DNA from 3 places in the Ruegeria sp. HKCCSP351 genome. Region 3 is predicted to be linked to each of the others. Evidence: riboswitches for the same ligand, from Rfam matches in the RefSeq annotation. Region 3 holds a riboswitch; each other region holds the start of a gene.
What was found. A riboswitch is a leader RNA that binds a small molecule or an ion and turns the genes downstream of it on or off. The one in region 3 is predicted to bind cobalamin.

Region 1 (3,275 bases), on a different contig from region 3:
CTGTTACGATACGGCCCAGCTCGGCTCCGTCCGGGCCGTTGACGATGACCTCGGTATCGCTTGCCATGTCACCGTTGGAAAAGCCGATTTCGCCTTCGATGGCGTCACCGGATTCAAACACTCCGGCTATGACCTTATGCGCCAAGGCAGGTACGGGTGCGCAGCTCAGCGCCAGAACGATCGCCAGGTACCTCACGCGACCGCTCCTTTGACAAAAAGCTCGGGCTTGACCTTGCGCGCCAGCAAAACCGCGAACCCGGTCAGGATTGCCTCAATCGCCATGACAGGAATATGTGCAAAGAAAACAAGCTTGGCCGCAGGCAGGAAGGCATCCCCGGACAAGGCCAGAGAAAATGCAACCATGCCGGTTGTGGCGGCAATGGCAAAGGCACCACCGACCCCGCCCCATATCGCACCTTGCAGAGGTGAGCCGTGGGCGATCAGGCGGCTAAAGACCAGTCCGGCCAAAACCGCGGGCAACGCGATGTTCAGGGTGTTGATCCCCAGTACGGTCAACCCGCCAAAGCCAAAGAAGACGGCTTGCAGCAAAAGCCCGACGAACAGGGCCGGGAATGCGGCCCAGCCCAACAATAGCCCGGCCATGCCGTTGAGGATCAGATGCACTGACGAAGGGCCAATCGGCACATGGATCAGCGATGCCACGAAAAAGCTGGCCGACAGCACCCCCGCCGTGGGGATGCGATCAAGATCCAGCGACCTGAGGCCCATGGCAATCCCACCCGCCGCAGCGACGGCTCCGCCGATCACGACCGGGTTGGACAAGGCTCCGTCAACGATATGCATCTACGATTACTCCAAATCCCATGCGCGGATCCAGATGACCGCGTCCTGGCTGAGTTCTTTGCCGTTGTGTTCGGTCACAGGACCGGCACCGAGCGCGGCAAAACCCCAATATCCGGCTTTCGGAACGCCGAACGTGAAATACCCGTTATCATCCGAAGTTGCGACCAACGTGCCGCCCGGCATCGGTGAGACGGTCGGGGCCGAGGCGGCCGCGCTTTCCATGTCCGGTTCTGCGGCCATGTACTCGATCTCGATCTCGGCACCCGCAACCGGTTGGCCTTCGGCCATAACCCGACCTGTAAAGGTCGACCCCGCGATGATGTTGGTTGGTTTGTTGAGCGGGATGATCTCAACCGGCAAGCCCACCGGGTTCATCCAGTCGGTCGGCAGTTCGTTGCGGTTCAGGAATGCCTTGGCAATCTGCTGGATATAGATATTCTCGGATTCCTCGTAATAGGGCTGGGGAACAGTCACCAGCACATAGTCGCCCGACCGTTTGACGGGAACATAACCCTTGAATGCCGCGCCTTCGTTTTCGCCACCGGTGAAACGCACGGGTTCCAGGGTATCCAGCAGATCGGTTTTCTGACCGTTGTGGATCACGTAGAATTCCTGCGGCTTGTCCAGATCCATGACATGCCCGTTCGAGAACGGATGCCAAAAGATCAGCTTGACCGGAACATTCCCCGGTGCGTCGATCATGGTGTCAGCGGTGTATTCCAGCAGGAAATGCGCATCTGCTATCGCTGGAAGCGCTATCGCCACAGCGGCTGCGGAAAGCAGCTTGGTCATCAATAGTCGTCCTTGTCCCATCGCACCAACCCCGGTACGAGATGCGTTTTGACTGCGGGGATGTCCAAGCTAAGCTGCTTTTTCAAGCATCCTGCTCCGACGCGCATCCCGTCGCCGATTAGGAGTGCCCTTGTCAAAGGCACATGTCCGGCAGGTATCCTGACTTGCGGGTCAAAGCGTTGGGCTGGCCTTCCCGGATTAACTCCAGTGGCACTTCAGCCCTGCTCGCCGCTTACAGTTGCGGGTGCAGTTGCGGAGTTGGGCCAAAGCCCGCACCGCATTCCCTATTGATTCCAGAGCACGCCCCGGAACCGGACATGCCGAGCGGCTTGCCAGACTTCTTCGGCATCCGTCAACGATCAATTGCGCTGGCTGTCAAAAAGTTTAGCGGGCAATGCCCTTTTTCCGGCGGATCCGCTTTGGATAAAGGTCGGGGTTTTCAGGGATGAACCTACCCTTCGAGCAGGTATCTTTCCGACAATGGCAAACTGGCCGCCCCCAATGAGCGGGCATCGGGGCCTGCCGTCCCCGCCAGCACCAAAGGCCGTTCCAGCCCGGTCAGGTTCAGGTCGGATAGTTCGACCTCAACCAGTTCCACCAGCCGCGCCTTGATGCCTGCGGGCATCCAGCCATCAATCTTGACACATTCGAAGTCGATCAGGCTGCAAGATGAGACTGTGGCATGGGCGATCCCGTGCGCCGCTTGTTTCAGCCAGTTCTCAAGGTGGGTTTCCGGTACGTCCCAATGCTGTGTCGTTTCCCAAATTGAACCGGCTGTTGCGGCATTCTCACCTGTCGCGCGCTCCAGTACATAAAGACTGGCGACATCTATCAACGGTTTCACTCCGCCTGCGTCGTCCGGCACGGGCAATGGGCCAAGCGCACCGGCGTTTCCCCGCCCCGAAAAGATCGAGCCGTTCAGAACCACCCCGCCCCCAATGAAGAAGCCCACATAAAAATACAGGAAATCTCGTGGGCCTTCCGCCGGGCTAAAGACCAGCTCGGCGCCGCAGGCGGCCGTTGCGTCGTTCTGCAAGAACACCGGCAAGTCATAGCTTGCGGCCAGCGCGCCTTTCAAGTCCGCGTCACGCCACGGATCCATTTTCTCCTGCGGAACCTGCAATGTCTGTGCCCAGTCCCAAAGGTAGAACGGCATCGCAATCCCAAGACCCGCGATCCTGCCGCGCGCTTCGGGCGACAGCGACGTCATCACTTTGTCGAGGCTTTCCTTGGAAAAGCTCAGTGTCGCCTCGGGCGTCGGAAAATCATAAGTCCGCCGTTCGCGTTGCCTGACATTGCCAAGGAAATCCGTCAGCACCAGCTCGGTACTGCGCCGCCCGACTTTGAGCCCGAAGAAATACGCGCCATCCGGATTCAGGCGCATGGGAACCGAGGGCTGCCCGACTTTTCCCCGGATCGGTTCACCCCGCAGAAGCAGCCCATCGGTTTCCAACTGGCGCATGATGACCGAAACCGTCTGTGCCGACAGCCCGGTCATGCGCGCGATTTCAGATTTTGCAAGGGCCTGATGGCGCCGGACCAGTGACAGGACAAGCCGTTCATTTCGGGCCCGCATTCCGCTTTGATTGGTGCCGCGCATGTCTGGCTCGCGTACGCCAGCGGTATTGTCCAAAGAGTTGTTTGCAGACACGGCCATCCCCTTCGTGACGACAATGTTG
Region 2 (3,275 bases), on a different contig from region 3:
CGACATGGCGGCCTTCCATGATGGCGACACAATGTTCGCACTGACCGCAGGGTTCGGTTGTGGGGCCACCGGTTCCGTCGGGTCCGATGCAGTTCATGCCCTTGGCGATGATCCGCGCCGTGGTCGTTTTACCCGTCCCGCGAATGCCGGTCATGACAAAAGCCTGCGCAATCCGGTCGGCCTCGAAAGCGTTTTTCAGGGTGCGCACCATGGCATCCTGACCTACCAGGTCGGCAAAGGTTTCCGGGCGGTATTTGCGGGCGAGAACCTGATAGGCGGGGCTGGGCGTGTCTGTCATGTCTTCTCGCTCGGATTCGGTGCTTCGGCACAGCGTAGTGGCGGCGGCAGCCCGCGTCCACTGCGGGGCGCGATGATTTTTTGTTTCAGGAACGGGCTGGTTTCCAACTAAACTGGACCAGCGGATTTAATGACTCATTTCTTAAAGAGTACCTTGGGGGAGGACGCACTTCATGTCGCAGTTGGTCATCTTTGCTCTGCAGGTCGGAGGCGGGACGCTTGCCCTTACTTCAATGCCCGGTCGTGGCGGGGATTACGCCACCGATCTGGATACGATTGCGGCGTGGAAACCGGGCCTTGTGATTTCAATGACGACGGATGTCGAAATGCTTCAGGATGGCGCGCAGCACTTTGGCAGTGACATCCAAAGCCGGGCCAGCCGGTGGGTTCACCTGCCGATCGAAGATTTTGGAGCGCCAACGCAAGCGGTTCAGAAGGCCTGGCCAGAGGTCAGCGCCACGGCCCGACATGCACTGTCGGGTGGTGGCCGGGTCCTTGTGCACTGCCGTGGGGGGTGCGGCAGGTCCGGGATGATTGTTCTGCGACTGATGGTTGAATGCGGTGAACGCGCCAGCGACGCACTGGACCGCCTGCGGGCCGTACGCCCGTGCGCTGTCGAAACCGATGCGCAGCTGGCCTGGGCGTCCCGGATCACGCCGGTACAGGTGGAAGTGGGATCAAGCTGAAAGCTGCTGGGGTGCGTAACCGAATTTCGGGGGTCGGATCGTTGAAACCTCGATCATCGCGCAAGGCGGGTTCGTGACAATGCCCGAGGGCAGCGTGCTGAATTCAAGTCCGAAGATCAAATCGGCATAGGCATCCAGGTCCCGAATTGCTGTATCAGGGTGCGCCCCGCAGAAAACGCGAACGCTTTCGGATCGCGCTCGGATCGCTGCCATGCACCCTTCTACGCAATGTGACAGCGCGCTGTTGCCTTCAAATTCGAAATCCTCGCTGGTGGCCGAAACCGCCTGCGCCATGGCTTCGGAAATCGAGCGGGCCAGTCGCGCCAAAGCCGGGCAGGTATTGCCCGTCCGCTGGCACACAGTTGCGCTGTATTTGTGTGATTTTGTCTTCCAGATCATCCTGCGCCCTCCGCGCGTGGTGGGCTGGATATTGGGGCAGGTGGGACAGCATTTTGCCGTCAGGACCTGCCCGGACACCCCGCCCGAGTTTCGGTTTCAGTTCCGATGGCAGGTCTCCTGACTTGCGGGTCATTGCTCTGCCGACCTTCCCAGCCCATGGGCCAGTGGTATTTCGGCATTGCTTACCGCTTACAGTTGCGGGGGCAGTCGCGGACTAGGTTGATGTCTGTATGACCAGACAAACCGCACCGTGTTCCCTTTTCATCCCGACCTCTTGTGGGGGCCGGAAACCATCACACAACCGCTAGCGCCTGATCGCGTTCCGAGTCAAGCCGATCTTTGGCCGGACGTTTGGTCATGCTGGATGCGGATTATGTTCCGGCCTAGTGTCATCGGCATCGAAGGCAGGCAAACCGATTGTTTCAGCGAAAGCCGGGGACCATGTTGGATTCGGAACAGACGGTGTTGATCGAAGATTTCCGCTTTCCGTCCGGGTCTGTGACCTTGTCGGCGCGGTTGCACCGGCCAGCAGGTGAGCCGGAAACCGTTGTCGTGCTGAACAGTGCCACGGGTGTGCCGCGTGACTATTATCAACACTTCGCGCGATGGCTGGCCGCCGAGCGGGGGATAGCTTGCCTGACCTATGACTATCGGGACTACGGGTTTTCTTTGGTCGGCCGCCTGAAAGACGCAACTGCAACTATGGCGGATTGGGCGTTGATCGATATGCCTGCGGCGCGGGCCGAGATGCGCAGACGGTTTCCAAATGCGCAGCAGTGGACCATCGGCCATTCGGTCGGTGCGATGCTGGGGCCGGTGCAGCCGGATATCGACCAGATCGACCGTATGATCGGTGTGTGTTCGGGGCTGGTGACTTTGAAAGATCACCCATGGCCCTATCGGGGGTTGGCAGGGCTGTTCTGGTATGGCCATGCACCGCTGATGGTGCGAGCGCTTGGGTATCTGCCCGGCAAAGCGATCGGGTTTGGTTCGGACCTGCCCGCCTCGGTCTACTGGCAATGGCGCAAATGGTGTACAGCTCCTCTTAGCTACGTTCCCGAGATCGGGCAGAATTTGCCTGATGCGCATTGGGGCAGTTCTGGAACACCTGTGGATCTGTTCACGTTCGAAGATGACCAGATGGCTCCGCCCGAGGCAGTTTGGCGCCTTGCCGATCTGTACGGCCCCGAGGCCAGACGCCACCTTCTGAAGCCTGCCGAATTCGGACTGCCGGAGGTTGGTCACATTGGGGCATTTGCCCGGCGCAATGCAGCGGTCTGGCCGCGCCTGATCGCCTGATCAGACGCGACGCAGGTTTTCCATAACACCTTGCAGCTATGGCCGTTTACGAAGTTTCTTGTCCTGCATGACACCGCGCACCATCTTGCCAAACGCCCTGTCCCGCGCCCGCGATTGCGCAACGGTTTCCGAGTTTCGCTGATCTTCACGCCGCAGCTTGCGCCAGCGGTCCAGCCGCGCCGGATCAAGCACGCCTTCGTCGATTGCGTTCTGCACGGCACAGCCGGGCTCGGTCTCGTGCTGACAATCCGAAAAGCGGCAGCTTTGGCCAAGCTCTGTGATGTCCGAGAATACGTCGTCGATCCCGTCCTGGGCGTCCAGCAGGCGCAATGCGCGCATTCCGGGCGTGTCGATCAGCCATCCACCGTTACTCATCCGGTGCAACGCGCGCACCGTTGTCGTATGCCTGCCCCGTGCGTCGTCTTCGCGAATTCCAGACGTGGCGAGGTTTTGATCTGTCATGGTGTTGCTGAGCGTCGTTTTACCCACGCCCGACGACCCGACCAGCGCGCCGGTCTGGCCTTTGGGACACCATGCCAGAACCTTTTCGACATCTGCCGGATCCCGAGCGTTGATCGTCAAAACCGTCAAAAA
Region 3 (3,275 bases):
CGGGCCAGATATGGCGTGTTTTTTCGGATCACCTTCCTACCTCTGCTCGTTCACGGGGCGCGATGTGGTTTGGTATGTGCCTGGCGTTCAGGCGCGCCCTTGTGGCACAACCTCGTATCCCGGCTCCTCCGGCTCATCATCCGTCATTTCGGCTGGGAAGCCCGGGGCAGTGATATCCAGACCAGTTGCCTCTTCCAGCCGCTTGATAATATTTGGTGAAAGCTCGCGTTCGCCATAGCGTGCGATACCATCGTTAAAGATGTTGATCATCACCGGATTTATTTCCAGCGGCACCCCGGCGCGGTCGGCGACCTCCTGAAACAAACCGATATCCTTCTTCACCAGATCCATGGTGAAGGAAATATCGCGCGACCCATTCAGGATGACCTGACTTTCGGTTTCGTGCACGAAGGACGTGCCGGACGAGATTTTGATCGCCTCATAGGTCGTGTTCAGATCCATCCCCGCAGCCTTTGCCGTAACCAGTGCTTCGGCGCAGGTGATCAGGTTGGCGGTGGCAAGATAGTTGGTCATCACTTTCAGCACCGACGCCGAGCCCAGTTCACCGGTGTGCAAAACCCGGCGGCCCATTGTCGTCAGGAACGGCAGAATTCGTTCAAACGTTTCCCGGTCGCAGCCCGCGAAGATCGAGATATTGCCCGTCGCGGCACGGTGGCACCCGCCAGAAACCGGGCAATCGACGGCCGCACCGCCGCGCGATATGACTTCGGCACCCAGGTGTTTGACTTCGGCCTCGTCCGTGGTCGACATCTCCATCCAGATCTTGCCGGGGCCCACTTCGGGCAACATCTCCTGCATGACTGCGTCCGATGCTGCCGGAGACGGCAGACAGGTGATCACCGCATCGCAATCGCGCATCAACTGGGCGGGCCCTTCTGCCGCCTTTGCGCCTTTGGCGACAAACTCGGCCACCAGATCCGCGTTCAGGTCATGCACAGTCAGATCAATGCCGTTGCGCAAAAGGGATCCCGAAAGCTTGCCGCCTACGTTACCCAGACCGATAAATCCCACTTTCATATGACGCATCTCCAAGTTCGTCGTTTTCCCGTCATGCGACCATATACCGAACACGTTCTTCATGCCGCCGAACGACGCCTACAGGTCGCTTTTTTCACCTTGGCTTATTTGTTGCGCGCGAACCGCTTGACAAGCGGGTCAGCGGTGCCGCATGTCCCTGTCGTTGGTGTCGGCGACAGCCGATGAAAAGGGAATGCGTCAACGGTTCATCCGCCAAACGCAGCCGCCCCCGCGACCGTGACCGGAGAGGATGCCCAATGCCACTGGCCTGTGCCGGGAAGGCGGGACATCCGACAGAGCGACCGCTCTGGCATCCGCAAGCCGGGAGACCTGCCAACACCCGAAGTTGAAACCGGGCGGGGTGTTCCGGTGTCGGGTCCATGTGCAGACGTGGTGCCCGCATGAAACCCCGTCCCCCGCGAAGAGGATTTGGGGGGATGAGAGACATGACCGAGACCGCACCGGTAGAGCTACTGGTTTGCACGACTTGCCGCCGGGGTCTGCCCGTCGAGGATGACGCCGAACGACCCGGCACATTGTTGCACAAGGCCCTGGAACAGGCTGCCTTGCCAGATGGTATCACTCTGAAACCTGTCGAATGCCTTTCGAACTGCGATCAGGGCTGTTCCATCGTTCTTCGGGGCGGGCCGGATCGCTGGACCTTTGTTTACGAGAACCTGAACGAAATCGATCACGTCGATGTCATCATCGATGGTGTGACCAAGTATCTGGCCACAGACGATGGTCTGGTGAAGTGGCGCGACCGTCCTGAACATTTCCGCAAAAACTGCGCATCGCGCATTCCCCCGATTGGAGGCTGAGATCATGTCGAACCTAGAAAAACTTCCCGTCACCGTGATCACCGGCTTTCTGGGCTCGGGCAAAACCACGCTGGTGCGCCATCTGATGCAGAACCCGCAGGGAAAGCGGCTGGCGATTGTTGTTAACGAGTTTGGAGATGTGGGTGTTGATGGCGACATTCTGAAATCCTGCGCGATACCGGATTGCCCTGCGGAAAACATCATGGAACTGGCAAACGGCTGCATTTGCTGCACCGTGGCTGATGATTTCATCCCGACCATCGAGGCGCTGATGGCGCTGGAACCGCGCCCGGATCACATCCTGATCGAAACATCCGGCCTTGCACTGCCCAAACCGCTGCTGAAAGCATTTGATTGGCCTGATATCCGTTCGAAAATCACTGTTGATGGCGTGATCGCGCTGGCCGATGCCGAGGCCGTGGCCGCCGGTCGCTTTGCTCCGAACGTTGAAGCGGTGGATGCCCAAAGGCTGGCTGATGACTCGATTGATCACGAAACACCCTTGTCCGAGGTGTTCGAGGATCAGATCTCGTGCGCGGATATCATCCTGCTGACCAAGCCCGATCTGGCAGGTCCCGAAGGTGTCGCGAAAGCTAAACAGATTATCGCCGCCGAGGCGCCGCGCCCGCTTCCCGTCGTCGAGGTTGCAGAGGGTGTCGTCGACGTACGTGTCGTGCTTGGCCTTGAGGCTGCCGCCGAAGATGACATGGACGCCCGCCCGTCACATCACGATGGCCATCACGATCATGAGCATGACGACTTCGAAAGCATCATCGTCGAGTTGCCGGAACAGACCGACCCGGCGGAACTGGTAGCCAGGATTGAACGTCTGGCATCTGAGCTGAATATTCTGCGCGTCAAAGGCTATGCCGCCGTCACAGGCAAACCGATGCGCCTGCTGGTTCAGGCTGTCGGCGCACGGGTTCGTCACCAATACGACCGCCCGTGGGAGCCCGGTGAGGAGCGCCGCTCGCGCCTGGTCGTGATTGCCGAGCATGACGACATCAAAGAGGCCGAGATCCGTGATATCCTCGTGGGTGTGACCGAGGTTGCCGAGTAAGTCATGCACGTCGTCTTTCGCGAAAGCCACGGGCTCGAGGAAACCGAGACCCCAACCGATCTGGGCCAAAGCCCGGCTGATCTGGTTGTGCTGTCCTTTTCCGACAGTGACCTGGGTGCTTTCGCGGCGGGCTGGCATCGCGGCGGCGGACCTGAGGGGCGGATGCCCACGATGCGGCTGGCCAATCTTGCTGCATTGAAACACCCCCTGTCCGTCGACACCTATGTTGAACAGACACTTGAAGGCGCAAAGGGCATCCTGATCCGTCTGATCGGTGGCGTGCCCTATTGGTCTTACGGATTGCAACAGGTTCTGGCACTGGCGCAGGCCAAAGGCATCGCTCTGGCCGTTTTACC

Region 1: linked by a shared signal. The riboswitch ahead of I9182_RS20010 (DUF4198 domain-containing protein) and the one ahead of I9182_RS05235 (DUF1636 domain-containing protein) in region 3 are both predicted to bind cobalamin.
Region 2: linked by a shared signal. The riboswitch ahead of I9182_RS11315 (hypothetical protein) and the one ahead of I9182_RS05235 (DUF1636 domain-containing protein) in region 3 are both predicted to bind cobalamin.

What each region holds. Positions count from the first base shown of each region.
Region 1 is NZ_JAEDOV010000017.1:14,945-18,219, forward strand. Features, by position in the region: gene I9182_RS20000 (cobalt ABC transporter permease) at 1-196, opposite strand, end outside; gene cbiM (cobalt transporter CbiM) at 193-804, opposite strand; gene I9182_RS20010 (DUF4198 domain-containing protein) at 811-1,596, opposite strand; cobalamin riboswitch at 1,728-1,927, opposite strand; gene I9182_RS20015 (ROK family transcriptional regulator) at 2,048-3,196, opposite strand.
Region 2 is NZ_JAEDOV010000004.1:351,989-355,263, reverse strand. Features, by position in the region: gene I9182_RS11325 (DNA polymerase III subunit gamma/tau) at 1-331, opposite strand, end outside; gene I9182_RS11320 (dual specificity protein phosphatase family protein) at 471-983, shown strand; gene I9182_RS11315 (hypothetical protein) at 975-1,382, opposite strand; cobalamin riboswitch at 1,472-1,692, opposite strand; gene I9182_RS11310 (hypothetical protein) at 1,824-2,681, shown strand; gene rsgA (ribosome small subunit-dependent GTPase A) at 2,718-3,275, opposite strand, start outside.
Region 3 is NZ_JAEDOV010000002.1:222,254-225,528, forward strand. Features, by position in the region: gene I9182_RS05230 (NAD(P)-dependent oxidoreductase) at 88-1,101, opposite strand; cobalamin riboswitch at 1,186-1,391, shown strand; gene I9182_RS05235 (DUF1636 domain-containing protein) at 1,485-1,859, shown strand; gene cobW (cobalamin biosynthesis protein CobW) at 1,864-2,919, shown strand; gene cobN (cobaltochelatase subunit CobN) at 2,923-3,275, shown strand, end outside.